Regions from separate parts of the Glutamicibacter sp. Je.9.36 genome, predicted to be linked through region 3. Evidence: riboswitches for the same ligand, from Rfam matches in the RefSeq annotation. Region 3 holds a riboswitch; each other region holds the start of a gene.
What was found. A riboswitch is a leader RNA that binds a small molecule or an ion and turns the genes downstream of it on or off. The one in region 3 is predicted to bind S-adenosylmethionine.
Positions count from the first base shown of each region.

Region 1: it holds a riboswitch for S-adenosylmethionine, as region 3 does, so the genes downstream of both, AAZQ98_RS12250 (O-acetylhomoserine aminocarboxypropyltransferase/cysteine synthase family protein) here and AAZQ98_RS10670 (O-acetylhomoserine aminocarboxypropyltransferase/cysteine synthase family protein) in region 3, are expected to answer to the same signal.
Region 2: it holds a riboswitch for S-adenosylmethionine, as region 3 does, so the genes downstream of both, AAZQ98_RS12200 (ABC transporter ATP-binding protein) here and AAZQ98_RS10670 (O-acetylhomoserine aminocarboxypropyltransferase/cysteine synthase family protein) in region 3, are expected to answer to the same signal.
Region 4: it holds a riboswitch for S-adenosylmethionine, as region 3 does, so the genes downstream of both, AAZQ98_RS03035 (acyl-CoA dehydrogenase family protein) here and AAZQ98_RS10670 (O-acetylhomoserine aminocarboxypropyltransferase/cysteine synthase family protein) in region 3, are expected to answer to the same signal.

Region 1 covers NZ_JBCPSN010000004.1:279,636-287,093, forward strand. The annotation lists gene AAZQ98_RS12225 (Fur family transcriptional regulator) at 1-193, shown strand, start outside; gene katG (catalase/peroxidase HPI) at 297-2,480, shown strand; gene AAZQ98_RS12235 (methylated-DNA--[protein]-cysteine S-methyltransferase) at 2,579-3,208, opposite strand; gene AAZQ98_RS12240 (RNA polymerase sigma factor) at 3,205-3,702, opposite strand; gene AAZQ98_RS12245 (histidine phosphatase family protein) at 3,815-4,375, opposite strand; SAM riboswitch class I at 4,487-4,581, shown strand; gene AAZQ98_RS12250 (O-acetylhomoserine aminocarboxypropyltransferase/cysteine synthase family protein) at 4,697-6,070, shown strand; gene AAZQ98_RS12255 (CoA-binding protein) at 6,070-6,564, shown strand; gene AAZQ98_RS12260 (DinB family protein) at 7,196-7,458, shown strand, end outside.
Region 2 covers NZ_JBCPSN010000004.1:268,898-276,355, forward strand. The annotation lists gene AAZQ98_RS12190 (LLM class flavin-dependent oxidoreductase) at 1-1,231, opposite strand, end outside; gene AAZQ98_RS12195 (acyl-CoA dehydrogenase family protein) at 1,289-2,620, opposite strand; SAM riboswitch class I at 2,636-2,727, opposite strand; SAM riboswitch class I at 2,995-3,096, shown strand; gene AAZQ98_RS12200 (ABC transporter ATP-binding protein) at 3,102-3,923, shown strand; gene AAZQ98_RS12205 (aliphatic sulfonate ABC transporter substrate-binding protein) at 4,011-5,033, shown strand; gene AAZQ98_RS12210 (ABC transporter permease) at 5,103-5,867, shown strand; gene acs (acetate--CoA ligase) at 5,924-7,458, shown strand, end outside.
Region 3 covers NZ_JBCPSN010000003.1:499,476-506,933, reverse strand. The annotation lists gene AAZQ98_RS10685 (methionine synthase) at 1-849, opposite strand, end outside; gene AAZQ98_RS10680 (DUF1852 domain-containing protein) at 868-1,860, opposite strand; gene AAZQ98_RS10675 (LysR family transcriptional regulator) at 1,984-2,925, shown strand; SAM riboswitch class I at 3,155-3,245, shown strand; gene AAZQ98_RS10670 (O-acetylhomoserine aminocarboxypropyltransferase/cysteine synthase family protein) at 3,334-4,641, shown strand; gene AAZQ98_RS10665 (cystathionine gamma-synthase) at 4,638-5,861, shown strand; gene AAZQ98_RS10660 (AraC family transcriptional regulator) at 5,933-6,802, shown strand; gene AAZQ98_RS10655 (DUF222 domain-containing protein) at 6,865-7,458, shown strand, end outside.
Region 4 covers NZ_JBCPSN010000001.1:644,560-652,017, reverse strand. The annotation lists gene AAZQ98_RS03050 (CdaR family transcriptional regulator) at 34-1,095, shown strand; gene AAZQ98_RS03045 (GntP family permease) at 1,388-2,749, shown strand; gene AAZQ98_RS03040 (SdpI family protein) at 2,824-3,198, opposite strand; SAM riboswitch class I at 3,473-3,563, shown strand; gene AAZQ98_RS03035 (acyl-CoA dehydrogenase family protein) at 3,614-4,840, shown strand; gene AAZQ98_RS03030 (acyl-CoA dehydrogenase family protein) at 4,869-6,098, shown strand; gene AAZQ98_RS03025 (hypothetical protein) at 6,194-6,490, shown strand; gene AAZQ98_RS03020 (LysR substrate-binding domain-containing protein) at 6,522-7,439, shown strand.

The sequences.
Region 1 (7,458 bases), on a different contig from region 3:
CCGCTATGAAGCCCGCGTTGGCGACAATCACCACCATGTGGTGTGCCGCCAGTGCGGAACGCTGGCGGACGTCGACTGCGCTGTCGGCGGCGCCCCGTGCCTGCATGCTTCCAATGACCACGGGTTCAGCATTGATGAAGCCGAAGTGATCTATTGGGGCACCTGCCCGGATTGCCAGGCTGCGAACGCATAGTTGCTGTCTAAGTAAACCCCTAGATTTGCCATCGTCATCAGCGCAGCTGCTGTGCGATGGATAAAACCAGATAAACCCTAAACAATCCGGAAGGAAAGAGCACATGTCTGAGATGACTGCAGGTCAGTGCCCAGTAGTTGGCGGCGCGGGTCGAATTCACCCTACCCAGGGCAATGCCAACACCGAATGGTGGCCGAATAAGCTGAATCTGAGGATTCTGGCCAAGAACCAGCAGGTTTCCAACCCGCTGGACGAGAACTTCGACTACATTGAAGCCTTCAATGCCCTCGACTTGTCGGCAGTAAAAGCCGACCTGACCGAAATCATGACCCAGTCGCACGACTGGTGGCCAGCAGACTTCGGCCACTACGGCCCGTTCTTCATCCGCATGGCTTGGCACTCCGCAGGCACCTACCGCTCGCACGACGGCCGCGGCGGCGGCGGCGCAGGCCAGCAGCGCTTCGCTCCGCTGAACTCGTGGCCGGACAACGTTTCGCTGGACAAGGCTCGCCGCCTGCTGTGGCCAGTGAAGAAGAAGTACGGCCAGTCGATTTCCTGGGCCGACCTTATCCTGCTGGCTGGAAACGTGGCTCTGGAAGACATGGGCTTCGAGACCTTCGGTTTCGCCGGCGGCCGCAAGGACGTTTGGGAAGCAGATGACGATGTCTACTGGGGCCCGGAAAAGGTCTGGCTGGACAGCGAACGCTACACCGGCAAGCGAGACCTGGATGCTCCTCTGGCAGCAGTGCAGATGGGCCTGATCTACGTGAATCCTGAGGGTCCTGACGGAAATCCGGATCCGCTGGCCTCGGCCGTAGACATCCGCGAAACCTTCCGCCGCATGGGCATGAACGACGAGGAGACCGTCGCGCTGATCGCCGGTGGCCACACCTTCGGCAAGACCCACGGCGCGCATGCCGATGACAAGATCGGCCCGGATCCAGAAGCAGCTCCGCTTGAAATGCAGGGACTGGGCTGGAAGAACGGCCACGGCACCGGCAAGGGCGCGGACACCGTGTCCTCGGGTCTTGAAGTCACCTGGACCTACCACCCAACCCGCTGGGACAACGAGTTCTTCCACATCCTCTTCGCCTACGAATGGGAACTGTTCGAATCCCCAGCAGGCGCCAAGCAGTGGCGCCCGGTCAACAATGGCGGAGCCGGCTTGGTCCAGCCTGCATTCGAGACCTTGGAACACCGCGAGCCACGCATGCTTACCAGCGACCTGGCCCTGCGCTTCGACCCGGTCTACGGCCCGATCTCCAAGAACTTCAAGGAGAACCCAGACCAGTTCGCAGACGCCTTCGCCCGCGCATGGTTCAAGCTGACCCACCGCGACATGGGCCCGAAGTCCCGCTACTTCGGCCCAGAGGTTCCTGCTGAGGACCTGCTCTGGCAGGATCCACTGCCAGCAGCTCCGCAGACCACCTTGGGTGCAACTGAAGTTGCCGCACTTAAAGCCCTGATCAACGATTCGGGACTGACCGTCCAGCAGCTGGTATCCACGGCTTGGAAGGCCGCTTCGACCTTCCGCACCTCGGATAAGCGCGGCGGCGTTAACGGCGGCCGCATCCGCCTGGAACCACAGGTCTCCTGGAGCGTGAACCAGCCTGAGCAGCTCAAGCCGGTAATTGCCAAGCTGGAAGAGATTGTTGACAACTTCAACGCCACTTCCGGGATCAAGGCTTCCTTCGCGGACGTCGTTGTCCTAGCCGGCAACGTCGGAGTCGAGCAGGCAGCCCTGGCAGCTGGCCAGCAGGTCGAGGTTCCATTCACCCCGGGCCGTGTAGACGCAACCCAGGAGCAAACCGACGTTGACCAGTTCGCATGGCTGGAACCAGTTTCCGACGGATTCCGCAACTACGACTCGGGCTTCGTCAAACTGCCTAGCGAGTACTTGCTGATCGACCGCGCGAATCTGCTGGGCCTCTCGGCACCGGAAGCTACCGTACTGCTCGGTGGACTGCGCGTCATCGGCAATAACTGGGACGGCTCCAACTTGGGCGTCTTCACCGACACCCCAGGCGCGTTGACCAACGACTTCTTCGCGAACCTGCTGGAGCTGGGGTTGGAATGGACCCCGTCCGCTGACGAGCAGACCTACACCACCACCGATGGCCGCTGGACCGGCAGCCGCGTGGATCTGGTCTTCGGTGCCAACTCCGAGCTGCGTGCACTGGCCGAGGTTTACGCTTCGGATGATGCCAAGGAGAAGTTCGTCAATGACTTCGCCTCCGCTTGGGCCAAGCTCATGGACGCAGATCGCTTCGAACTGCGCAGCAAGTAGCAGCTGCTGGGCTGCAAGCCCGTAGCAATTAGTGCTGGGCTGCTGCTTCCCGCAAGGGAGGCAGCAGCCCAGCACTTGTTTCATGCGGGAACTGCCCGTCAGAACAGCGTCGCGGCGCCGCTGGCGAAGTCCGGGTTCTCCAGCTTCAGCAGCTCGGACTTGGCTTCCAAGCCTCCCAGGTAGCCGCCCAATGAACCATCGGTGCGCAGCACCCGATGGCAGGGCAGCACGATGGGAATCGGGTTGGTGGCGCAGGCTGAACCGACGGCCCGCACCGCTTTCGGCTTGCCGATCTGCTGCGCCAGCTGGGCGTAGCTCAGGGTACGCCCGTAATCGATATGACCCAGCTCCAGCTGCACCTGGCGGCGGAACTCGGTGGAGAGCTGCAAGTCCACCGGAAGATCGAAGCCATGCCGCTGGCCCGCGAAATACTCATCCAGTTGCCGGACGGCACCATCCAAGCTCGACTTGTCGCGCAGGATCCGCGGGCTGAGCCTTTCCGAGAGCACCTCCAGAATCCGGTCATGGCCTTCGGATTCAAAAGCGACCCGGACCAGCCCGGCATCGGTACTGGCCAGCAGCAAGGCCCCCACGGGGCTATCGACCACGCGATAGGCAACATCAACAAGTTCCCGTGCACGGGCCCGTTCAACGAGCCGGTCCTGCAGCGAGTCGAGGACTTGCGCTTCAGCGGCCGTAGCCTGCTGCCGATAATTTTTTCCGTTCATGGCTGCTCCCGCCATAGTTCTTGGTCATCCATCCGGGCCCGCAGATTCTTGATCCCATCGGCGCCCGAACGCCGGGCGGCAGCTTCGGTGCCGGAAAGGATTCCGGCAATTTGCGCGTAGCTCATTCCGCCCAGGTAGCGGTAGGCCACCACCTGCCGCTGCTTGCCAGGAAGCTGGTTCACCTCATGCCACAGCTGCAGGTTTTCCAACTGCAGATCCGGCCGTTGGGCCGATGGGGCCAGGCTGTCCACGTCTTGGCCGATGAGGATTTCCGGCTTGTTCCTGCGCAACTCGTCAATGGCTTTGTTCCGGGCAATACGCACTAGCCATGCCAGGACATTGGCGTCCTCCGGCAGTTGCGGGTACGCCTTGAGCGCGGCAAGGAACGTTTCGGACCAGGCGTCTTGCGCGCGATGCTCATCAAGCAGGGCACGGCAAACGCGCAGGACGTTCAGTCCATAGTCCTGGACTATCCGCTCGAACGGTGCTTGCATGGCTCTCCTGGAATTTTGCGCCTTCATGGCTTCTCACCATGTAAACGTACGAGGAGACCATTTTGTGAGGCGTGAACGAAAAAAATTCCTTCACGCAGATACCCATGGATTCCTAGAATGCCACCAGATCCAATTCGCTGGCGATCTGCTCAAGGCGGATCAAGTCCAAGTGGAGCATTTCGCCATTTTCCACGCCTTGGGGATCCGTGGTTCCGGCCAATGCGTCGCGGATGGTGCGCATGGTGGCCCCATGGCTGACAATCATGACCTTGCGCCCGGCATGCCTGCTGGCCAAGTCCAGCAGCGCTGGCACCGCACGACTCAAGATCTGGGCACGCGGCTCACGCAGGTCCTTGGCAGCAGCCGATTCCGCTTCGCTGACCTCGGCCATGATCCGGCCTTCCAGCGGGCCGAAGCCGCGTTCAATGAGTTCCGGAACAGCGTTCCCCGTCTCGGCCCCGATCTGCTGGGCAATCAGCGCGGCAGTTTCCCGGGCACGTTCCAAGGGTGAAGCAAGTACCAGCGACCAGTTCTGGCCGATCAGATGGCGCCCGACCTCGCGAGCTTGTTCGCGCCCGGTATCGTTCAACGGGATATCGGTACGCCCCTGCAGGCGCCCTGCAAGGTTCCAATCGGTCTGCCCGTGTCGCACCAGTGCCAGCGAAGTATCCATGACTCCAGCCTAACCGGGGTAATAGGTATCGAAGAATCTCCGATAACAGCTCCAATACGCAACGTTACGACTCATAGTTGGGTCACGAACGGTCATGTTGCGAAGATTATTACACCATCCCGAGCGGCTGAGAGATCTGGTTCGATGACGCCGCAGCAACCTGCCACATCCGGTGGTTACGGTGCTACCGCCAGAAACGATGCAGCCGCCTACCCGTTGGACGACAGCAGGAAGCGACATTGATTCCGGGATTCCTGCCTCGATCGCGGTCCGCCCTGCGGAGCCCGCGAAACCCCAATCGACGAGGAGTCGTAAGCCACCATGGCAGATCACAAGTTTGGATTCCGCACCCGCGCATTGCATGCCGGAGGCACCCCCGATGCCGAGCATGGCTCACGCGCAGTGCCGATCTACCAGACCACTTCGTTCGTCTTCAAGGACGCTGACGATGCGGCCAACCTCTTTGCCCTGCAGAAGTACGGCAACATCTACTCGCGTATCGGCAACCCGACCGTAGCGGCTTTCGAAGAGCGCATGGCTTCGCTGGAAGGCGGCATCGGAGCGGTAGCCACCGGCTCGGGCATGGCCGCGGAATTCGTCACCTTTGCGGCCTTGGCCCAGGCAGGCGACCACATTGTGGCTTCCTCGAAGCTCTATGGCGGCACCATCACCCAGCTCGATGTCTCGCTGCGCCGCTTCGGCATCAACACCACTTTCATCGACTCCAATGATCCCGCCGACTTCGAAGCGGCGATCCAGGAAAACACCAAGGCCGTCTACACCGAGGTGGTGGCCAACCCGTCCGGCGACATCGCTGACCTGAAGGGCCTGGCCGAGGTGGCGCACCGCCACAATCTCCCGCTGGTAGTCGATTCGACGCTCACTCCCCCGTACATCCTGCGCCCTATCGAGCACGGCGCGGACATCGTGATCCACTCGGCCACCAAGTTCATCGGCGGGCACGGCACCACCCTGGGCGGCGTGGTCATCGAGTCGGGCAAGTTCAACTGGGGCAATGGCAAGTTCCCCACCATGACCGAACCGGTTGCCAGCTACGGCAACGTCTCCTGGTGGGACAACTTCGGCGAGTACGGCTTCCTGACCAAGCTGCGCAGCGAACAGCTGCGCGACTTCGGACCGGCTCTGCCGGCCCAGTCCGCATTCCAGCTGTTGCAGGGCCTGGAGACCTTGCCGCAGCGCATGGACAACCACCTGTCCAACGCGAAGCAGGTCGCTGCCTGGTTGCAGGCCGATGAGCGCGTGACCTACGTGAACTATGCCGGCCTGGAATCCCACCCGCAGCACGCGCAGGCCAAGGAGCTGCTGCCCATGGGCGTCGGCTCGGTCTTCAGCTTCGGGGTGAAGGGCGGGCGCGAAGCCGGCTCGAAGTTCATCGAAGCCCTGCAGCTGGCCAGCCACCTGGCCAACATCGGCGATGCCCGCACCCTGGTGCTGCACCCGGCCTCCACCACCCACCAGCAGCTGAGCGCCGAGCAGCTGGTCTCCGCTGGCGTGCCAGAAGATCTGATCCGCCTGTCGGTAGGACTGGAAGATGTCGAGGACATCCTCTGGGATCTGGACCAGGCGCTGGCCGCTTCGCAGGAAGCGATTGCCGCTTCCGCCGCAGGGTTCGAGGCTCCGGCCTATGACGGTTCCGCCTGCGCATTGCCAACCGCTTCGAAAGGAGCAATCTAATGACTGCCGTTGATACCGCTTGGGAAGGCCCTGGAGCCGCACAGCGCCTGGAGATCCTGCGCGACACCAAGTCCATCGCCATTGTCGGTGCCTCGAACAAGCCATCGCGCGCCAGCTATTTCGTGGCTACCTACCTGCTCTCCTCCTCCAAGTACAAGGTGTATTTCATCAACCCGGTACTCGATGAGATCCTGGGCCAGCCGGTGTACAAGTCGCTGGCCGATCTGCCGGAGACCCCGGATCTGGTCGAGGTTTTCCGCAAGCACGATGACCTGCCTACCGTGCTGGACGAGGCCCTGGCCGTAGGCGCGAAGACCCTGTGGCTGCAGCTGGGATCCTGGCATGAGGAAGTGGCCCGGCGCGCCGAGGCCGCGGGCATGAATGTGGTCATGGACCGCTGCGTGAAGATCGAGCACGCCCGCTTCCACGGCGGCCTGCGCCTGGCTGGATTCAATACCGGCGTCATTTCCTCCAAGCGCCAGGTACTTGCCTAGGGAGTCCAAGATTCCAGGAAATGGGTGCATGCAACATTGCGTTGCATGCACCCATTTTTGCCGTCGCTACCGGAGCTCTTCTTCGGGAGCTGTGCGTACTAGGCCACCTGCCCAGGGGCATTGCTGAGTTTTGCGGCTCGGCGGACTGCTCACGACAACGACCGGCCGGCTACGGCCAGTTATTAGAAACCATCTGGTGCCAGCTCTCCAGGTGTCCGGCACTCGGCCCGAGAACCGCAATCGCAAATAGCCCTTGAATTACTCGTTGGTATCCTCCCGCCGCCTTGCCTAGCAGCAACGGCTGCTTTGCAATGCATTTGCATGGGCTGGAGAAAATGGGACGCGGCAAGATCTTTTGGAGGCCGGAGGTACTGGCGACTGGCAATTGCCTAGCCAAATGAACTCGAAATTTCGGCGGACCCGTACGTTGCTTCCTATGCATGCCCTTCACGAAAACGCTATCGATCGCTCACCCGGATATGCCCCCTTGCCCGAATTAGGCGAATGCCTCTCCGTGGGAACCTGCGGTGCGACTGCCGTTTATTTCCCGTCAAACAAGCCGGGCGGAATCTTGGGCATTCGGTCCAGCATCCTTCGGGGCATGACCCCTGCGCGGCATTAGACTCAGCACATGGCAATTGGCAATAGCGGCACTGGGGCCCATCTACGCGAATATCTGAATGATGCCCGCGAAGCAATCTTGTGGAAATGCGAAGGCTTGAGCGACACCCAAGCGCGTACGCCCTTGGCACCCACAGGAACCCATGTCATGGGGTTGCTGCTTCACCTAGCCGTCACCGAATCAGAGTATTTCGTCGGATGCCTCGGACAGAAAATTGAGAATCCCATTATCCGAGACATTTCCGAAGACGAAGACGCCCAGGCCGACTTCCG
Region 2 (7,458 bases), on a different contig from region 3:
AGGTGCCCGGCGTGACAGCATAGGCGAGGTTGAAGCCGTCCACGTCGGTGTAGTCCACCCAGTCGATGAGCTTCTCGGCTACCTCGGCGCCGGAACCGACGGAGACCGGGCCGAATCCGCCCACGCCGATCCATTCGGCCAGCTGGCGGATGGTCCACGGCTTGCCGGTATCGCCGCTGGCCTTCTTGAAGGTTTCCACCGAGGACTGGATGGCGTTGGACTTCACGTCGTCGCCGATGACATCGTCGGGGCCGTAGACGGACATGTCGATGCCGGTCCAGCCCGACAGCAGTGCCAGTGACCCCTCGATATCCACGTAGGAGCTGTAGTCCTGGAACTTCGCCTGGGCCAGTTCGGTGGTTTCGGCGGTAATGATGGTCTGCATGGCGAAGACTTTGATGTCGTAGCGGCCACGCCCGGCGGCCTCGGCAGCGTCACGGATCTTGCTGACCGCTTCCTTCAGCAGGTCGCGGGTGGGGCAATTGACGAAGATCGCTTCGGCGTTCGTTGCGGCGAACTCGGTGCCGCGCTTGGAGGCGCCGGCCTGGTAGATCACCGGGGTGCGCTGGGTGGACGGCTCGGTGATGGCGATGCCCGGAACCTTGAAGTACTTGCCTTCGTGCTCGATCGGGTGCACCTTGGCCGGGTCGGTGTAGACACCGGTGGCCTTGTTGTTCTGCACCGCGTCGTCTTCCCAGGAGCCTTCGAGCAGCTTGTAGACCACCTCGAGGTACTCATCGGCGTGGTTGTAGCGCTCGTCGTGCTCCATCTGGTCTTCCTGGCCCATATTGCGGGCCGCCGAGGGAAGGTAGCCGGTGACGACATTCCAGCCCACGCGGCCGTTGGTCAGGTGGTCCAAGGTGGCCAAGCGGCGGGCGAAAGCGTACGGGTGCTCATAGGCGGTACCTGCGGTGACGCCGAAGCCGAGGTTTTCGGTCACAGCGGCCATGGCGGAAACCAGCATCATCGGGTCGTTGACCGGTGCCTGCGCGCCGGAGCCCAGCGGGGTCACGTTGGTGCCCTTGTACACGTCGTAGGTGCCCAGCACGTCGGCAAGGAACAGGCCGTCGAACTTCCCCTTTTCCAGCACCTTGGCCAGGTGGGTCCAGTAGCCCAGGGTGTTGTAGGTCGAGGCCTTGTCCTGAGGATGGCGCCACAGGCCCGGCGACTGGTGCACCACGCAGTTCATGTCGAATGCGTTGAATAGGATCTCGCGCTTGTTCTCGCTCATGGCTTTGCCCCCATAGGTTGGTAATCGTGGAAAGTTGCTGGTGTGCGTCGCAGGCCCTCAGGCCCGCTGGGTCGAATCTTCGCCGGTCACGGACAGCCGCTGCGGCTGGACCCCGTTGATCTCGTAGTCCCCGACGATGCGCGCCTTGTAGATCGCCGGGTTATGGGTGGCGATGGTGCGCGCATTGCGCCAATGCCGGTCCAGGTTGCAGCCGCTTCTGGTGGAAGAGGCTCCCAGTGCGTCGAAGAGCTTGCTGGTCACGCCGATGGCCAGTGGCTGCACCACGGTTTGCGCGCGGTTGGCGGCCAGCTCGCATACGGCGTAGCGTTCCTCGTCGTTCAGTCCCGGATCGCCCAAGGCGGCTTCAACTTCAAGGACTGCGCCGATCACCACGGAGTCGGCAGCGAAGGACTCCGCGGAAACTTCGCCCACCAGCTGGAGGACCTGGGGTTCCTGGTATACCGGCACCCCGGTTCCAGTGGTGAAGATGCGGGTGCGCGCCTGCACCGCGTGACGCAGGTCGTTCAATGCGGCGCGGGCGATGCCCGCCTGCACGGCCATGAGCACCAGCTGGAAGATCGCCGCTTCGGAGTCATTGGTCTGCTGCGGCATGAAGCAATCCACCGGGACCTGGTGGAATTCGGTGGTGCCGGTTCCGGTGAGCCCCTGGCCGAACCCATCCCAGTCGTCGAGGATCTTGACGCCGCTGCGCTGGGTGGAGACCACGGCGATCTGGCGGCCGGCGAGCTCCGGGTGGGCCACCGCAACGGTGGTCCAGTCGGCAAAAATGGTGCCGGTGCAGTAGTACTTTTCACCGTCGATCACCCAGCGCCCGTCCACGGTGCTGGCCTTGGTGTTCAAGGTGCCCAGGGCGTTGCCACCGCGTTCGGTGTAGGCGTTGCCGATAATCTGCCCGGCAGCGATGCGAGCGACCCACTTCTTGCGCAGCTCTTCGTCGTCCAGCGCCAAGACGTTCTCGACGAATGCGATATGCGCACGCCACAGCTGGCCAACGTGGGAGTCCGCCTCGGACAGCTCGATGAGCAGGCGGAAGACATCCACCAGCCGTGCGCCGTAGCCCCCGTCGGCAACGGAAAGGCGCAGCGCACCGAAGCGCTCGCGGTTCAGCAGGCCTACCTGCTCGAAAGGAAGCACGCGGTTCAAGTCGCGGTCCTTGGCGGTTGCGGCGATCTGCGCAAAAACGGGACGGAAGATTTCGGCCAGCCGGTCGTATTGCTCATCCGCACTTGGTCCGGGGGTGATTTTCAGCAATTGCCTGGTCGGCAGCTGTTCTTCAAACTTGTCCAGGTCCATTGCGGTGGCCTGCGAAGGGTCACTGAGCTGGTTGAAGTCCAGTCCGAGGGCATTGTACGATTCACCAATAGGCATCAGGGTTCTCAATTCTTTCCATCGGTCCTGGCGGTAGCACCGTCCCGCTATTGGGGTGGTTGCTGCGGCGTCGTGGAGCCAGATCTCTCAGCCGCTCTGGATGGGTCGTAATTCATTTGTAACGGTAATAAACCGGCGTTTCCAACCCGCGAAGTCACATTTCGTCCCAGTGCCGGCAGTGCCCATCTTCAAATTTCACAGCCTAATCCGTGTCCTGCCGAAGATGAGTTGCAAAGTTTTGCTTAATGTCGAGCAAACCGGCCTGCAATAAAATAAATAACGAAATTTCTGGGCAATGTGACGTAGTTGTCGAAGATTTTTTCATATTACGCGAGATTTGCGTTCAAATCGTTCGACTCGTTGTAATGGAAACGTAACCATCCCGAGCGGCCGAGAGATCTGGCTCGTTGACGCCGCAGCAACCACCTTTGGAGTTTTGCTCTGCAGGCCGGTGCTACCGCCAGGACCGATGGAGATGAACATGACTCTTTCCTTTGCAGCGCCCGAGGCAACTCCCGTTGCCTCAGCTTCAAGCGCCCTGGACGTGCAGTTCAGCAACGTGTCGCGAACCTTCACCACCAAGAAGGAAAGCCGCACCGTCCTGGCCGATATCAACCTGCAAATTCCAGCAGGTCAAGTCGTGGCCATTCTTGGAGCCAGCGGTTGCGGAAAATCCACGCTGCTGCGTTCAGCATCGGGCTTGGACCACCCCACCACCGGCACCATCCGCACCGGCACCCGCGAGGTCACCGGCATCAACGAGTTATGCGCCGTTGCTTTCCAAGAGCCCCGGCTGCTGCCATGGCGCTCGGTTCGCCAGAACATTGCACTGGGCCTGGCACCGGAAACCGATAAGCGCGCCGGCAAGTCGCTGATCGATGAGTTGATCGAGCTGACCGGTCTGAGCCATGCAGCCAGCTTGCGCCCACGCGAGATCTCCGGAGGCATGGCGCAGCGGGTTTCGCTGGCTCGCGCGCTGGCTCGGCGCCCGGGTGTATTGCTTCTTGATGAACCCTTCGGCGCCCTCGATGCGCTGACACGCTTGAAGATGCAGGATCTGCTGCTCTCGATTCACGCATCGTTCCCCACCACCGTTCTCATGGTGACCCATGATGTGGACGAGGCGTTGACTCTGGCTGACCGCGTGATTGTTCTGGGGCGAGGCGCTGAGCATAGTGCAGCGGGCGTCATCGAGGATCTGTCCATCTCAGCTGGGCATCCACGCCGGCATACCGATGAAAAGTTCGTTGCAGATCGCCTGCACCTATTGCGCCTGCTCGGCGTCGACCCAACCAACCATTAGTCCCGGCCACGCCGTGGGTCCCGAACCATTCGGCGGCCTCTTTGCCTTTCACCCACACCGCTTGCACGCACAATTCTAGGATTCTCCATGCTTTTGAACCGTCTCACCCGCCGCACTGCATTGTCCGCCGCCGCCTTGATCGTTGGCGCAGTTGCCCTGACCGGCTGTGCTGGCGAAAACGCTACAGCCTCCTCGGATGGTCAGACCCTGTCCATCGACTTTGCCACTTACAACCCGCTGAGCCTGGTACTCAAGGAAAAGGGATGGTTGGAAGCAGCCGCCAAGGAGCAGGGCGTAAATGTCGAATGGATCCAGTCCGCTGGTTCCAACAAGGCCAATGAAGCTCTTCGCGCCGACGCAATCGATGTTGGTTCCACAGCCGGTTCCGCTGCGCTCCTGAACCGTTCGAACGGTGCACCCATCAAGACCATCGCACTGTATTCGCAGCCGGAATGGGCGGCCCTGGTAGTGGATAAGGACTCGAAAATCGAGTCCGTTGAAGATCTGGCGGGCAAGACCGTGGCCGCTACGAAGGGCACCGACCCATACTTCTTCCTGCTGCAGGCGCTGGAATCCGCGGGCTTGAGTGAAGCTGACATCACGCTGCAGAATCTCCAGCATGCCGATGGACGTACCGCCCTGGCCAACGGCTCGGTTGATGCCTGGAGCGGTTTGGATCCGATCATGGCCGCTGCCGAAAAAGACGGCGCGCAACTGGTTTACCGGAACTTGGATTTCAACACCTACGGTGCGCTGAACGCTCGCGAAGACTTCATTGAGCAGAGCCCCGAACTCGCCCAGCTCGTTGTCGATGCCTACGAAAAGGCTCGTGGCTGGGCAGCTGACAATCCCGAGGAAACCGCAGAAATCCTGGCCGACGTAGCAGGGCTCGAACCAGGAGTTGCTGCCACCGTGATTGAGGAACGCTCCAATCTGGACGTTCCGGCAGTTCCCGACGCCAAATTCACTGGAGTCCTGAGCAAGATTGCTCCCACGCTGGTCGCCAGCCGCGATGTCTCGGAGCAGGAATCCGTTGATGAAGCTCTGGAAACCCTCATCGATGACCAGTTTGCCGTCAAGGCAGACGCAACAAAGATCTCCGGAGAGTAACCAGCCATGAGCCCCACTAACGTGGCTGGAACCCGCGGAAGCCAAACACCTGCCAAGCAGAAGGCCAGCATGGCCGCAACGATCCTGCGTGCCCCGAAATGGCTGCTTGCGCTGGTCTTGCCGCTGACCACCCTGGCTGTGTGGCAATTTGTCACCGTCACCGGAATCGTCGCTCCGTGGACACTGCCAACTCCGGGTTCAGTGGTCTCTGCTGCCATTGAGCTCTTCCAGGATGGCGAACTCGGAAAGCACATCGGCATCTCCACCCAGCGTGTTCTTCTCGGTTTCGCCTTCGGATCATTGCTGGGCTTGGCGCTGGGTGCACTTGTCGGACTGTCCAAATTGGCAGATGCATTTCTGGGACTGAGCATCAGCGCCCTGCGTGCAGTCCCTTCCTTGGCTTGGGTTCCGTTGCTGGTGCTCTGGATGAAAATGGGTGAAGATTCCAAGGTCACACTCGTGATCATTGGTGCCTTCTTCCCGGTCTTTACCACCGTCGCCTTGGCGTTGCGCCATGTCGATGCCCACCTGGTCGAAGCAGCCCGCGCCTTCGGGGTGAAGGGATTGACGCTGCTGCGCACCGTCCAGCTGCCCGCAGTGGTCCCTTCGATCTTCTCCGGCCTGCGTTTGGCACTAGCCCAAGCTTGGCTCTTCCTGGTCGCAGCCGAACTCCTCGGCGCGTCAATGGGCCTAGGCTTCTTGCTCACCGACTCGCAGAACAACGGCCGATTGGACCGCCTAATCATGACCATCGTGCTGCTGGCCGTCTTTGGAAAGATCACCGATGCCCTGCTGTCGATAGCAGAACGCTGGGCTATCAAGCGCTGGACCTGAAACCGGACCAGCTAGTACCCGTTGACAAAGCTACCCCTCACCAAAGAAAGTTTGCGATGACCACCGAATTGGCAACAACCTCAACTCAAGTATCAGAGGCAGCACGCCAGGAATTCTGGGACGAAGCGGCGAACCTCTTGGATTGGGACACCCCGTGGCACACCACCAGCCGCATCGTTCCGGCCGATCCGGATGCCAAGCGCGGACCGGAAATTTCTTGGTACCTCGGCGGCAAGCTGAACGCCGCAGTGAACTGCGCCGACCGCCATGTAGCTGCGGGACGCGGCCAGAAGGTCGCATTGTATTTCGAAGGCGAGCCCGGAGACCGGGTAGCCGTCACCTACAAGAATTTGCAGGAGCGGGTCTCCCAGGCAGCCAACGCCTTGGAATCCCTGGGTGTGGTGAAGGGCGACCGCGTGGTCATTTACCTGCCGGTGCTCATTGAAACAATTGTCATCACCTTGGCTTGCGCCCGCATCGGCGCCATCCACTCGCTGGTCTTCGGCGGGTTCTCCGCCGAAGCGCTGAGGTTCCGTGTGGAGGACACCAAGGCAAAGGTCCTGGTCACCACCGACGGCCAGTTCCGCCGCGGCACTTCGGTTCCGGTCAAAGGCAACGCCGATGCGGCCGTTGCCGGCGAGAACGAAATCGAAAAGGTCCTGGTTATCCGCCGCACCGGCGACGAAATCCCGTGGACCGAGGGCCGCGACATCTGGTGGCATGAGGTGGTTGATACCCAGTCCACCGAGCACCACGCGCAGGCATTCGATGCGGAAACACCGCTGTTCATCATGTACACCTCGGGAACCACCGGCCAGCCGAAGGGCTTGGTGCACACCACCGGCGGGTACCTGACGCAGGCGGCCGCCAGCTACAACCTGCTGTTCGCCAACCCGGACGAGTCCCAGCGCGCCAAGGACGTGCACTGGTGCACCGCCGACCTCGCCTGGGTCACCGCGCATACCTACGAGATCTACGGCCCGTTGGCCAATGGCGTCACCCAGGTAATCTACGAGGGCGTCCCCAACGCCCCGCACCCGGGCCGCCACTTCGAGGTCATTGAACGCTACAAGGTCACCAGCTACTACACCGCTCCCACCTTGGTCCGCTCGTTGATGGGCTGGTTCCCGGATGGCATCCCGGCCCAATACGATCTGTCCTCGGTGAAGATCGGCGGCACTGTGGGTGAAGCCGTCAATCCCGAGGCATGGAAATGGTTCCGCCAGCAGATCGGCCGGGACAGCGAAGCAGGACTGCCGATGGTTGACACCTGGTGGCAGTCCGAATCCGGCGCGACCGTGCTTTCCCCCCTGCCGACCGATGGACATTTCAAGCCAGGCTGCGCCGCACGCGCGCTGCCGGGCATCTCGGTGGACATTGTCGATGATGGCGGCCTGAGCGTGCCGGCCAACCAGCAGGGCAATATTGTCATCACGCGCACTGGCCCGTCGATGGCCCGTACCGTATGGGGCAACCCGACGCGCTACTACACCAGCTACTGGGAACAATACGTAGAGCAGGGCTGGTTCTTGGCTGGCGACGGTGCCCGCTTCGATGAGGACGGCGATATCTACATCCTGGGCCGCACCGA
Region 3 (7,458 bases):
GTCATTGGCCACGTCGATAGCTCCGAGCATCACTCGTTTGCCGCGCACCAATTCGACGACCTCAAGCGGGACATTCGAGTGGTGGGACTCCAGCGATACGGTGTCGATGGAGGAAGCCTGCAAGAGCGGGAAAGACTTCTCGTAGTGGCGCCACTGTGCACCGAGAGTGGCTTTCCAGTCATTGTTCGCCTTGATGCCGTAGCCAAAGCAGATGTGGACTACGGTCTCGGCTTTGAGCCCCTGACAGGCGCGCTCCAGTGCGGCAATGCCCCAGTCGGCTACCTCGTCGAAGAAGACGTTGAAGGCAGGCTCGTCGAACTGGATGACATCCACCCCGGCGGCCTCAAGCTCGCGGGCTTCCTGATTCAGAATGGTCGCGAATTCCCAGGCCAGCTTCTCGCGGCTGCGGTAGTGCGCATCGTACAAGGTGTCGACCATGGTCATGGGGCCAGGAAGGGTCCACTTGATCTGGCGGTCGGTCAGCGTGCGCAGGAACTTTGCGTCCTGAACGAATACCGGCTTTTCGCGCTCTACGGCACCGACGACGGTGGGAACATTGGCGTCGTAGCGGTTGCGGATGCGCACGGTCTCGCGCTTCTCGAAGTCGACACCGCTCAGGTGCTCGATGAAGGTGGTGACGAAGTGCTGGCGGGACTGCTCGCCATCGGAAATGATGTTGATGCCGCGCTGGGCCTGCTCGAGGACCGCTGCGCGCATGGCGTCCTGCTGGCCTTCGCGCAATTGCGCGCCCTCAAGCTTCCAAGGGGACCAAAGTTTTTCAGGCTCGGCGAGCCATGACGGCTTGGGCAGGCTGCCGACAATTGACGTGGGGATAAGCGTTGAGGTCATGGGGTGTCTTTCGGATTCTTAGGCGACGGGAGCGGGGTAGGAGGCGGCCCATTGATCGAGCAGTTCGCGATTTGGGGCGATGAAGTGTTCCTCAGTGAACTTGCCCTGGATCTTGCCTAATTGGGTGCGTTCTTCGCGGTCATAGAAGACGCGGGTGGGGGAGAAGTCCTCGGCACCCAAGCTCGGGTGATATACGGAAGGAGCAGCCGAATTGGCGTTATAGATCTCCGGACGATAAATCTTCTGGAAGGTCTCCATGGTGCTGATCAGGCTGATCAGCTGCAGATTGGTGTAGTCGTTGAGCAGGTCACCGCGGAAGTAGAACGCCAGCGGTGCCACGGCACCTGGTGGCATGAAGTAGCGGACGCTCAAGCCCATTTTCCCGAAGTACGCATCGGTCAATGAATTTTCGTCCTGCTGGTATTCCAAACCGAGCACTGGATGGCTGTTGCCGGTGCGGAAATAGGTCTTGGAAGTCGAGACGCTGATGCAGATCACCGGCAGCTGGGCAAAACGTTCACGGTATGCCTGCGAGTTCAGGAAGTGCTGGAAAAGTTGCCCGTGGAGATCGCCAAAATTTTCTGGAAGCGCCGGAGCACCGCTGTCATTACACGAAGCCGGAAGCACCACACTGAAGTCGTAATCGCGGACATAAGAAGAAAAATTATTGCCGACTATTCCCTGGGTACGAGTGCCTAGGAGTTTATCCACGATCGTGGTTTCAAGGACTTCTAAAAGGGGAAATTTCTGGTCGATATTATCGGCAGTGAAATGCACGTTGGCAGAAATTATTTCCAATTCCAGCGCATAGCGGTCCCCTTGGGGATTGTCCCAGTGAGCCAAGGAATTGAAGCGGCGGTTGATCATTGTTAGAGCATTGTTCAGGTTCTCTGCGCGGCGTTCTCCACGTGCCAAATTGGCGAAGTTCGTGGTGGTGCGCGAATTTGCTGAGGGGGTGTAATTCTCGTCGAATTTAGTGGTGCTAATGCTGAAGGTCAACGCGTCTGCCATGATGGCCAATCTGTTTCTTTGGGGGCCGTGGTGGGCCGAGGGGAAGTCGATGCGTCAATCATGCAGGGTGATTCTTGATATCGGGTAACTCGATATAACTATGGATTCATATAGACTCTAGCTATGGTTCAGGGAACAAATGGCTTGACGCTGCAGCAACTTCGCTATTTCGTGGCGGTCGCCTCCGAAGGGTCGATCTCGGCCGCCGCCGACCTCATTTACGTCGCACAGCCCAGCATGTCCTCAGCGATGAAGGAGCTTGAATCACGGGTAGGGCGCACCTTGCTGATGCGCTCGGCCAGGGGAGTGACGCTCACCGCCGAAGGTGCTGAATTCCTCGGCTACGCCCGGCAGGTGCTAGAGCAGGTGGAGCTTCTTGAGCATCGGTACCTCGGCCGCCCCTCGGCCCGGCGGCTGCTGGGCGTCTCCACCCAGCACTACTCATTTTCGGTGGATGCCTTCGTGCGGATGGTGCAGGCCAGCGGGGCCGAGGAGTACCAGTTTTCGCTGCGCGAGACCCGCACCGAACAGATCATCGAGGACGTGCGCACGCTGCGCAGCGACATCGGGATCCTGTACCGCAACGACTTCAACCGGAAGGTCATCGACAAGCTGCTGCGCGAATCCCGTCTGGTCTTCCACCCGCTGTTCCTGGCTGATCCGCATATCTTCATCTCGCGCAGCAACCCGCTGGCCACTCGTGAACAGGTCACGCTCGAAGACCTCGAAGACCTGCCCCGGCTGACCTTCGACCAGGGCGCGAATAATTCCTTCTACTTCGCCGAGGAGGTGCTCTCCACGCGCTCCAGCCAACGCGAAATCCAGGTCTCGGACCGCGCCACCATCTTCAACCTCATGATTGGCTTGGGCGGGTACACGATCTCCACCGGCATCATCAGCGACGAGCTGGATCCCTCCATCGTCGCCATCCCGCTGGCCATCGAGGAGCGCATCGAAATCGGCTGGATCGACCACGCCGCCATCCCGCTCACCGACCAGGCCCAGCGCTACCTGCAAGAAGTGCGCACCGTGGTCGCCAGCTTCGGGGTAGAAGTGCTCGGCTGAGCCGCCAGCAGCGTAACCCCCGGTCATGGAGCACCGGCACATCGTCACAAACTTCCAGCAAAACCTCTACATCACACCGATTCCGCTCAAAAGCTCGCTTCACAAAAGAGTTCAGGCCCCCTCGTCATCATGACAAGGCGACGACATATGAAGCGTGGCGGCCTTGTATGAAGCAGGGTGCCGGATACCGCTTGCACCGTTTGCGGCGGATAGCCAACCATGGAAGAACAACCCATCAAGAGCGGCTGAGAGATCTGGCTCGGAGACGCCGCAGCAACCATCGGGAAACCGAAAGGTGCTACCGCCAGGAACGATGGAGCAGTTCCGAACGCGTTTTCGCGTACTGTGCTTCGTGCCGCCGCACGATGCCAATCGGTGCACTCCCTCGCAGAGAATCGAGGAGGAGCCATGAGCCAGGAAACCGACGCGGTGCACGCAGGGTACCGCCCGAGCGGAGACTTCCGCCCGATGCTGCCGCCGCTGCACAATTCCGCAGCGTACCAATTCCAATCGCATGCCGAAGCGGTCGAGAAGTTCGCGCTGCGCCAGGCCGGCTTCACCTACTCGCGCACCGGCAACCCCACCGTCTCGATTCTCGAACAGCGCGTGGCCGCCCTGGAAGGCGGGGCCCACGCGGTGGCCACCGCCACCGGGCAGGCCGCCGTGGCCCTGTCCCTGCTGGCCCTGACCCAGGGACCCAAGCACATCGTGGCCTCCTCCTCGCTCTACGGCGGCACCGTGGACCTGTTCACCGACACCTTCGCGGACTTCGGCATCCGCATCAGCTTTGTCGACCAGGCCGATCCGGCCGCCTGGGCTTCGGCCATCGAGGAGGACACCCGGGCGTTCTTCCTGGAGTCCGTCTCCAACCCGCTGTGCACCGTGGCCGACCTGCCCGCCATTGCGGCCGTTGCCCACGAGCACAACATCCCGGTGGTGGTGGACAACACCCTGGCCACGCCGCTGAATATTCGGCCACTGGAAATCGGTGCGGACATCGTGGTGCACTCGGCCACCAAGGGCTTGGCCGGACACGGCTCGGTGCTCGGCGGGGTAGTGGTGGACTCGGGGAAGTTCGATTTCTCCGACACCGGGCGCTGGCCGCAGATCGCCGCACCGCGGGTGCGGCTGAACAACACCTCGCTGCTTGAGCGCCACGGATCGGCCGCCTACGCGATGCTGGTGCGCTCCAAGTTCCTGCATGACTTGGGCCCGACCCTCGCCCCGGCCAGCGCCCAGGGCATCCTGGCCGGCATCGAGACCCTGCCGGTGCGCGCCGCCCACGTGCAGCGCAGCGTCACCACGCTGATCGGCACTCTGGCTTCCCACCCGGGCATCGTGGCCATCCACCACCCGTCGCTGCCCGGCCACCCCAGCTACGAGCTGGCCCGGGCGCTGGCGCCGAAGGGCACCGGCTGCGTGCTGGCCATCGAGCTGGCCCACCCATCCCTGGTTTCCCCGGTGATCGACGGGCTCAAGCTGATTTCCCTGGCCGCGAATGTGGGGGACACCCGCACCATGGTCTCCCACCCGGCGACCATGACGCACTGCCGGCTCTCCGCACAACAGCTGGCCGACGCCGGCCTGAACACCTCCACCCTGCGCCTGTCGGTCGGGCTGGAAGACCCCGCCGACCTGCTCGCAGATATCACCAAATCGCTGGATCTCGCGCTGGCCCAGTCTGCTCCCAAGGAAAAGGAAGTGAGCGTCGCATGAGCGGCTTCAACACCCTGGCCGTGCACGCCGGCCAGCACAAGGATCCGCACACTGGTGCGGTGATCCCGCCGATCTACCAGACCAGCACCTTCATCCAGGACGGCATCAACGTGCTGCGCGCCGGACACGAGTACTCGCGCGGCTCCAACCCGACCCGCAACGGGTTCGAATCCCAGCTCACCGCGCTGGAAGGCGGCGCCGCCGGCTTCTCCTTCGCTTCGGGCATCGCCGCCGAAGACGCACTGCTGCGCGCAGTGCTGGAACCGGGCGACCACATCATCCTGGGCGCCGACGGCTACGGCGGCACCAACCGGCTGATCTCCAAGCTGCACAGCAAATGGGGGATCACCTCTTCGGCGGTGGACATCACCAGCCTGGATTCGGTGCGTGCCGCGGTGCGCCCGAACACCGCGCTGCTCTGGGTGGAGACCCCGTCCAACCCGCTGCTGGGCATCGCCGACCTGGCCGGCTGGGCGGATATCGCCCGCGAACACGGCGCCCTGCTGGTGGTGGATAACACCTTCGCCACCCCGTACCTGCAGCGGCCGCTGGATTTCGGCGCCCACGCGGTGGTCCATTCCACCACCAAGTACATCGGCGGGCACTCCGATGTGCTCGGCGGGGCTGTCATCGTGGCCGATCACCTGCACCGCGGGCAGAGCCTGTCCGAGGCCGTGGGCTACCAGCAGTTTGCCGGAGGAGCGGTCTCCGGTCCGCAGGATTCCTACCTGGCCGCCCGCGGGCTGAAGACCCTGGGCCTGCGCATGGAACGCCACGGGGCTACCGCCAGCACCCTGGCCCGCTGGCTCGATGACCAGCCCGAGGTCACTCGCGTCTACTACCCGGGGCTGGAACGCCATCCGGGCCATGAGCTGGCCAAGTCCCGGTCTGCGGCCGGCCGCGGCTTTGGCGGGATCCTCTCCTTGCAGCTCTCCGATGAAGCCGCCGCCCGCGCCTTCGCCCAATCCATGGAGTACTTCCAGCTCTCGGTGTCCCTGGGCGGGGTGGAATCCCTGGTCTGCTATCCGCGCGAAATGACCCATGCTTCGCTGATCGGCACTCCGCTGGAAATCCCGGCCAACCTGGTCCGCCTCTCGGTGGGCATCGAGGAAGCCGACGACCTGATTGCTGATCTGGAACGCGGCCTGGCCGCGGCCCGGGCGACCCAGCCGGTACACAAGCCCGCCGTCGTGCGCGAGAAGGCCCTAGAAAACGCCTGATCGCATCGAACCGCGATTATCGGGCGGCGTGCCCCTACCCTGAAGAATAGTAGTTGGGGAAGGGTGGAATCATGATCGGAATTCTCAATCGGCTCATCGAGCAAATCGAGGCTCAGCTACGCGCCGAGATCAACCTCGCTGACCTGCTGCGCACCGAAGGCAGCACCGAATACCATGCGCGGCGGATGTTCTCCTCGCTGTCCGGCATGCCGGTCTCCGAGTACATCCGCCGGCGCCGCATGACCCAGGCCGCCGCGGATCTGCTTGCCGGTCAGGACCTGCTGAGCATCGCGATCCGTTACGGCTATGGTTCGGCCGAAGCATTCGGCCGGGCCTTCCGAGCGGTGCATGGCGCGTCCGTGGCCGATGTCCGCGAGAATGGTGGCCCCCTTCGAAGCCAACCAATCATCAGGTTCAGCCTGACCGTCGAAGGGAATCGTCCCATGGATGCACGAATAGTTGATCGAGAAGAATTCCAGCTCATTGGATACGCCACGCAGGTACCGCTGATTCACAACGGTGCCAACCCGCACATCCAGGCCCACATCGCCTCCATCCCGATAGCCGAGCACGCTCGGCTCAAGGAGCTGTCTTCCGCGCAACCTGCCGGTTTGCTGCAGGTCAGCGACCAGGTAGACCCCGATTACCGCGAAGGCAGCGAGCTGACCTACCTGCACGGTGTCGCCGTACCCGGTGGCATCCAGGTGCCCAAGGACCTGGACATGATCCAGGTTCCTGCTGGCCAGTGGGCGGTCTTCAGCGTTTCGGGCCCCTACCCGTCGGCGTTGCAGGACCTCTACGCCGCCACCGCTACCGCGTGGTTCCCGTCCAATCCGTGGCGTTTGCGCGTGGGGCCGTCCATTGTCGCCGTGCTCGATCGGGCCCCGGACTTCAGCACCGCGACCTGCGAGCTCTGGCTGCCGGTTGAAGCCGGCAACTAGACTTGTCCACAGCCCGTACACGCATGCCCTGCAGATCCATTTCTGCGGGGCATGGTGTACCCATGAGCAGAGAAATCGCGCAAGCGCTGAAGGACCTGGCCGACGCCAACGCGTTGGCCGCTTCAGCGACCCATGTCCTGGCCCAAGGCGGCCTCACCGCCGGCCAGGCCGCTTATTTTTCGATGCTCGCTGAAGACACGTCCCAATCGCTCGCCCGGACCCAGGTCCACGCGGCAGCTGCCCTGCGGCGTACCGGCGCCCACAAGCTCGACCAGGAATCCTTCCAGGCCATCTCCGATCTCGGGGCCCACCCCACCGTCGAGCAAATCGAAGCCGCCGAAGGACGTACCACGACAGCGCGTACGCATTTCAAGGATGCCAAAGGACTGATGACCGGCTGGCTGGATATCCCGCGCAGCACCGCCACCGCCCGCCTGGTGCAGGCCGACTGCCTGCTTGGCGGCACGGACGAGGCAGGACAACCGACTGATCCGTGGCTGCCGGAGCTTGCTACGCAGTTCGACGACCCGAGCATTGATCCGCGGCTGGTGGCCTCGGCGGCAATGAAGCTGCATTCGCTCCGCAAGGATCTGGGCGAAGGCAAAGCCGCAGAGGCGAAGAAGCAGCAGCTCCAGGCAGAATCCGCAGTCTTCCTG
Region 4 (7,458 bases), on a different contig from region 3:
CTTTGCGCAGTCCCGGGCCGATAGGATGAGCTCATGAGCGAAAAGGAGCAACCCCGGCTGGCTAGCGCGTTGGCGCAGAAAGTCGTCGACACGATTGCGCCGACCATCAACCGCAATGTGAACATCATGAATGCTCACGGAGTCATCATTGCTTCTACGGATGCTGCGCGTATCGGTACCCACCACGACGGCAGCGCAGAGGCGATCCGCCGCAACAACATCATCCGTGTCAGCCAGGCCGACGGCTCGGCCGGAACCCAGCCAGGGGTCAATGTGCCGCTGGTGTTGAACGACCAGCTCTGCGGCGTTGTGGGCGTGACCGGAGCTCCCCACGAGGTGGAACCGCTGGCCGGCCTGATTGCATTGACCGTTCAATTGCTCTTCGCCCAGGAACGCGAGCACTCTCGCAGCGCGCGGCGCGAGACCGAAGCCCGCGACATTATTTCTGCGCTGATCGCCGGTCGCGTTGCGCCTGAAGTGATCGACCGCTCGCTGGCAGCGCATGGTTTGCGCGGGCCGAAATGCATTGAAGCTTGGCTGCCCCGAAGCGTGGGGGATCCGTCGCTCGAAGATCCGGCGAAGGAACATCACCGCACGTCATGGATTAGCCTTTCCGGCGCGTACTGGAGGCTTTGCGCTGCCAGCGAGCCAGCTTTCGCTCCCGAGCGCATGGACCAGGAACGTTTCCTGGTCTCCGCGCCTGTCGAAAAGGCCGAGGATCTCATGGCCGAAACCGAAGTGCTGCGCGTATTGGTGGGCTATCCGGCACTCGTGCCATCCCACGCGCGGCGCCGCATGTGGAGCCGGGAAATTGCTGTGGCTATCGCCCGCACCCCAGCCCGCAGCCTGGAATATGCAGCTGCTCCAGCGATGCAGCTCAATGAGGAACAAGCCAGAACCCTGCTGGTCGTTGCGACAGCTGCTTCGATGAGCCAAGCGGCCACGGATCTGCATATTCACCGCAATACCTTGGTGCAAAGACTTGAGCGGATAAGCCAGGTCAGCGGCGTCGATATTCGGCGGTCCAGCGAGTCCCTGAAACTCCAGCATGCCATCTACGCGAGAGTGGCCTTGGGCCAGCTGCATGTTTTCTAGGCCCTGGAAACGAGGGGAGCTGGCGCCGGGGCTGGGAAGGGTGGGATGTTTGCACACATTGGCTCTTTCGAACCCAGGCAAATGTGGTCGTGTGCCCATAGGTATTCGGGGTCACTTTTCCTAGTATTGGCAGGATGATCGATCTTCGCGCCCGAAACCCGGGGTGGCACGGTGGCATCTAGCCCAACGGGCAAAGCCTTGAGCGGCTTTGCCGATAGGGCTGGTCCACCCGGTCAGCCATTGCGGGCTGGGCGCATTGAACTACCGATATTGGCAAAGGAGCCAACCCGCCGTGTACGAACTGCTAGTTCTGCTGATCCTTGTTGTGGCCATCGTGATGGTCACAGCACGCTTGAAGATCAGCCCATTCCTCGCCCTCGTTGGCGCCGCTATCCTGGCGGCCTTCGCCTACCGGATTCCGCTGGCCGACGTGGCTTCGACGGTCACCACGGCTTTCGGCAGCACCATGGGAAATATCGGACTGGTGATCCTGTTCGGAACAATGATCGGTGTCATCCTGGAGAAATCCGGCGCCGCGATCTCCATGGCAGATGCGCTGATCAAGGTCCTGGGTACCCGGTTCCCCAACCTGACGCTATCGATTATCGGCTACATCGTTTCCATTCCGGTCTTCTGCGACTCGGGATACGTGGTGCTCAACTCGCTGCGCAAAGCCATCACCCTGCGTACCGGGGTCTCTGGGCTGGCAACTTCCATCGCCCTGATGACCGGCCTGTACGCGACCCACACCATGGTGCCTCCAACTCCGGGCCCGCTGGCCGCAGCCGAAAGCATCGGCATTGCCGATAACCTGGGCTTGATCATCGCTGTCGGATTGCCCGTTGCGGCCATCTCGGCCCTTGCCGGCTTGGCCTACGCCAGCCGCTTCAACAAGTCCAAATGGACCCCGGTGCCAAGCGGTGACGACAACGACATCTCCGAACTCGACTATGAGCAGCTGCGTGCAAGCTTCGGAAAATTGCCCAGCCCGGCGCTGGCCTTCATGCCGATCCTGGTCCCGCTGGTACTGATCTGCGCCGCATCCATTGCGAAGCTGCCCTCGCACCCGATGGGCGAAGGCGTTGCCCTGGAAATCCTTTCCTTCTTGGGGACGCCGGTTATTGCGCTGATCTTCGGCTTGATCTCCGCGACCTTCCTTTTGCGCGGTAGCAGCAAACTGGCGGTCTTCAATGAGCAGATGAATGAAGCTGTACGCACCGCTGCTCCGATCTTGCTGATCACCGGTGCCGGCGCCGGCTTCGGCGCGGTCCTGGCCGCTTCGGATTTGACCACGATTCTTTCGGATTCGCTCAGCGGGCTGGGACTGGGCCTGGCTGTGCCATTCCTGATCGCCGCTGCGCTGAAGTCCGCCCAGGGCTCGTCGACCGTCTCAATGGTGACCACTTCCGCGCTGGTCGCTCCGATGCTCGGCTCCCTGGGCTTGGATTCGGAGCTGGGCATGGTGCTGTCCGTATTGGCTGTTGGCGCCGGTGCGATGGTTGTCTCGCACGCCAACGACTCCTACTTCTGGGTTGTCTCGCAGCTCAGCCGCATTCCGGTGATTACCGCGTACAAGACCTTGAGCGTGGCTACCGCCATCCAGGGCACCGCGGCGTTCTTGACAGTATTGGTGCTGGGAGCCGTACTGCTGTAGCAGCACGCTTTCCAGAAAGAAACGGATCGCGCCATCGGCAGATGGTGCGATCCGTTTCTTTAAGCAGTGCTGGATTAGCCCAGGCCTGCCGCCTGGATGCTCCGCGCGGCCTTATTCGCTGTGGCAGTCGAGATCACCAGCAATGCGATGGCAGCCAGGTAGCCGGCTCCGGTCGCGGCGAAGGCGAAACCGAATTGGCCCAGCAGGCAGAGAACTGCTGCGCTGGCCAATGCCGCCCAACCGGCCCAGGAAGCCACGGCAAGCAGGGGCGCAGCCTGCTGATGCCCGGCGAACCAGGCATCATCGCTGGCCAAGGTGTGTCGGGTCTTGATGCCGATCGCCGTATTGCGAGCGAGCTTCCGGTCCCGTGCCATCGGGGCGAGGAACGCTGCGACCAGCGTTATGCTCAGCAACCCGAACATGAAGGCAATCACGCCTGCTGGATCCACTTGCCGCCTCTTCTGCCGATTGATCTTGAATGGCCATCCTATGCGGTCGCAGCGAAGTTCCCTGACCCACGCTGTGTTCCCAATCGATGCCTAGGGGAACGCTCTTGAAATCCAGTTCCAGCATGCCAATTGCGTCATGCGAAGGTCATATGACGTCTTATCCGCCCGTTTTCCGGCAGGGCGAAGGCGCGAAGATGACGTATTTTGTCCTGCTGTTCCTCCGCATGACAGCGCCCTTCCCGAGGACCTGCCAGCAATGCTTGACTCGGAGCACAACCCATCCAGAGCGGCTGAGAGACCTGGCTCCGAGACGCCGCAGCAAGCCTGCACTCCGCAGGTAGTGCTAACGCCAGGTTCGATGGATCCGCAGATTTTCTGCATCCTTCGGAATCCATAGCCCAAGAGGAGAACGAAGATGACTGTACTGGATACCCAATTGCCGCGCGTGCCCTACACCGGCACTGCTGATGAAGCTGAACTGGCTCATTGGCGCGACGTCGCCCAGCAAGTAGCTGGCCAGCTGGCGGCTGACGCGCTCGACCGCGACCGCAAGAACGCCCAGCCTTTCGCCGAAGTGCAGCTGCTGCGCGAAGCCGGGTTGCTCAATCTCCTGGTGCCTGCAGAATTCGGCGGAGCCGGAGCCCATTGGGAAACGGCCTTCGAAGCGGTCCGCATACTGGCCGCAGCTGATGGATCCATCTCGCAGTTGCTGGCTTACCACTACATCAACCAGTCCGGCATTGCGTTCTACGCCCCGGCAGAAGCGCAAGGGGCATGGTGGCAGCGCACCGTGGAAGGTGGCTGGCTCTGGGGCGATTCGGTGAATCCAGTTGATCCGGATTTGACGCTGAGCGCCGAAGGGGACGGCTACCGGCTGAATGGAGCCAAGCGATTCTCCACGGGTTCCGGTGTTGGCGAGGTCATCGTCATCAACGCGCTGGTCCAGGGCGGAGAATACGACGGGCAGATTCTCGCCTTGGTTCTGCCACGCGATATCGATGGCTTGGAAATCGTTGACGACTGGGACTACCTGGGACAGCGGCTGAGCGCGTCGAATTCCTTGAAGTTCCACAACGTGCGGCTCGAAGCAAGGGACTTGCTGGGATTCGTCACCGATGAACCGGTCTCCACCCTGCTCACCCCCGGGATCCAGCTGGCCTTCGCCAACTTCTACCTGGGCATCGCCCAGGGAGCGCTGGCGCGCGGCAAGCAGATCTTGCTGGGCCGCAAGAACGCCTGGCTGTTCTCGCAGGCAGAGACCTACTCGCAGGACCCGATCTTCCAGCGCACCGTCGGAGAGCTCAAAGCCCGCACCGCAGCGGTGGCGGCGCTGACCGAGAAGCTGGGCCGGAAATTCGACGCCCTGCTCTCGAAGGCCGGGGATGTCACCCAGCCCGAGCGAGCGGCGCTGGCCGTGGAAATTGCTGAAGCCAAGGTGGTCTCCACTGAGGTGGGAGTGGATGTGGCGAACCGGATCTTCGAGGTGACCGGTTCATCTTCAACTGCGAACTCGGTGGGCCTGGACCTGTACTGGCGCAATGTGCGCACCCATTCGCTGCACGACCCAGTGGACTACAAGAAGATCGAGGTCGGCGCCTACTTCCTGCGCGGAGAATCCCAGCCGCTCTCGCTGTACACCTAAGAAAACTTCTCCCGGATTGGACTGAACGATGACTGTAATTGCAACTGGCAATCGACTCGCAGGACTCAAAAACCGCTTCGCACCGCTCTTCGCGCGCATTGCGCAGGGCGCAGCCGAACGCGACCGCACCGGCGAATTGCCCTACCAGCAGGTCGCGGACCTGGCCGCTGCCGGCTTTGGTGCGGTTCGGGTCCCGGAATCGCACGGAGGTGCCGGTGCTACGCTGCCCGAACTCTTCGAGCTCTTCGTGGATCTCGCGGCGGCGGATTCCAATATTGCCCAAGCGCTGCGCGCGCACTTCGCCTTCGTCGAGGACCGTCTGGTTGCGGCCCCCGGCCCGGGGCGCGACAAGTGGCTGGCCCGCTTCGTGGCGGGAGAACTGGTGGGCAACTCCTGGACCGAGGTCGGCACCGTCAAGGTCGGGGACGTGATCACCAAGGTCACCCCGGACGGCGAGGGCGGATTCAAGATCAACGGCACCAAGTACTACTCCACCGGCTCGATCTTCGCCGACTGGCTCGATACCTACGCAGAGCGCACCGACACCGGAAAGCGCGTGATCGCCGCAGTCAACCGCCACCAGCCCGGCGTCGAGCTGGCCGATGACTGGGATGGCTTCGGCCAGCGCACCACGGGTACCGGCACCTCCACCTTCACCGACGCGATTGTCGCCGAAGAAGACCTCATCGACTTCGATACGCGTTTCAAGTACCAGACCGCTTTCTACCAGCAGGTGCTGCTCGCTGTCTTGGCCGGATCCGCCAAAGCAGCCGAGCGTGACTTCGCCGCTGAGCTGAAGGCGCGCAAGCGGACCTTCAGCCATGCCGCGGCCAATGTGGCGGCCGAAGACCCGCAGCTGCTGCAGGTGATCGGCGAGGTCTCCGCGGCGGCCTTCGCTGCCGCGGCAACGGTGGAACGAGTGTCGACGGCATTGCAGGGTGCCTACGAAACTGCGCAGGCGCTGCACACCGGCGAGGTGACCGGGGAAGAGGACGAAGCAGCCAACGATGCGGCAGAGCTGGCCAGCGCCCAGGCGCAGGTGGTGCTCACGCCATTGGTCCTCAACGCAATCACCCACGCTTTCGATGCGCTGGCCGCCAGCGCCACGAGCGTTACCAAGAACCTGGACCGGCACTGGCGCAATGCCCGTACCGCCGGCAACCACAACCCCTGGGTGTTCAAGGCGAGGTTGATTGGCGACCTGGCGGTTAATGGCACCGAGCTTCCGCGCGTGTGGGCGATTGGTGCATCAAAGTAGATTCCTTGATCTTGCGGGTCCAGCATTCTTTGCCGATGCTGGGCCCGCAGGTTTTATCCGTGCAGTGTTGCCCGCAGAACGTCTTGAATGCGAAGATGTCCCGCATGAGTGGTTGGCAATTTTCTTTCGAGGACGGGCACAAGCCTCCCGTCCTCGATTTTGACTGGACGCCGATCGACACCGTTGTTCAGCGACTGGCACTGCTGCAGGTGCAAGCCAGGGGAACCGGCGAGGTGACCGCGGAACTGCAAAGCTGTGTTGCTGAGCTTGAGCGGCTTATCGTGCTGGCCTTGGAACACGGCGCCAGCCTGGGTCAGTTGGCCGAAAGAACTAGGGTCAGCCAGCGGGATCTGGCGAGGGTCAGTAAAACCGGACGACTTTACGAACGGTAATGGTCCGCTGCCCGCTGGCTAGACTGGGCGGGTGATCAACTACACCCTGCGCCAGCTGCAGTACTTCGTCGCCGTCGCTGAACTCGGCTCCATCTCCGCCGCGGCGAAGCAGTGCCATATTTCCCAGGCAGCCATGTCCCAGTCCATGGACGAGCTGGAACGCGCCGTCGGCTCGCAGCTGCTGGTGCGCAGACGTGCCCGCGGCGTGGTGCTGACGGCTGTCGGCACGGACTTCCTGCTGGACTCGCGGGCCCTGGTGCGCCATGCCGAAGAAGTGCAGGACCAGATTGTCGAACGCCAGACCAAGCTCTCCGGCCCTTTGGTGATCGGCTGCTATTCCTCGCTGGCCGCTTTCTGGATCCCGGTGATCTGCGAACGCTTCACCAATGTGCACCCGGATTTGCAGGTCACCCTCGTGGAGGGGGATGGGGCCGACCTGCAGGAGCGCATGCTCAAGGGCCATCTGGATGCGGTGCTCACCCATACCCGCCACCTGCTGCCGCAGGTCTCTTCTCGCACGGTGATGTCTGGCCGGCCCTATGTGCTGGTGGGAGGCAATCACCGGCTGGCCGACCGCACCTCCGTCGCCTTGAGCGAACTGGCCGATGACGACTTCGTCTCCCTGGACATTCCCACGGTGCGCGATAACCAGCTGGTGAATCTCCGCATGTCGGGCTTGGACCCCAAGGTGCGGTGGAGTTCGCAGAGCTTCGAGGCGGTGCGCGGGATGGTGGCTCGGGGTTTGGGCTATACCGTTCTGGTGCAGCGCCCGCCGGTCAACCTGAGCTACGACGGCTTGCCGCTGTCGGTATTGGAGATCGAGGGTGAGGTTGGCGTGAGCGATATTTGCGTGGCCTACACCGCCTCGGACCGCCCTAGCTTGCGGCTGCGCGCGTTCTTGGATTTCTGCGAGGAAGCCGGAGCCGAGAAAGAGCGCAAGGCCGGTTAGAACCCGCAGGTTCCAACCG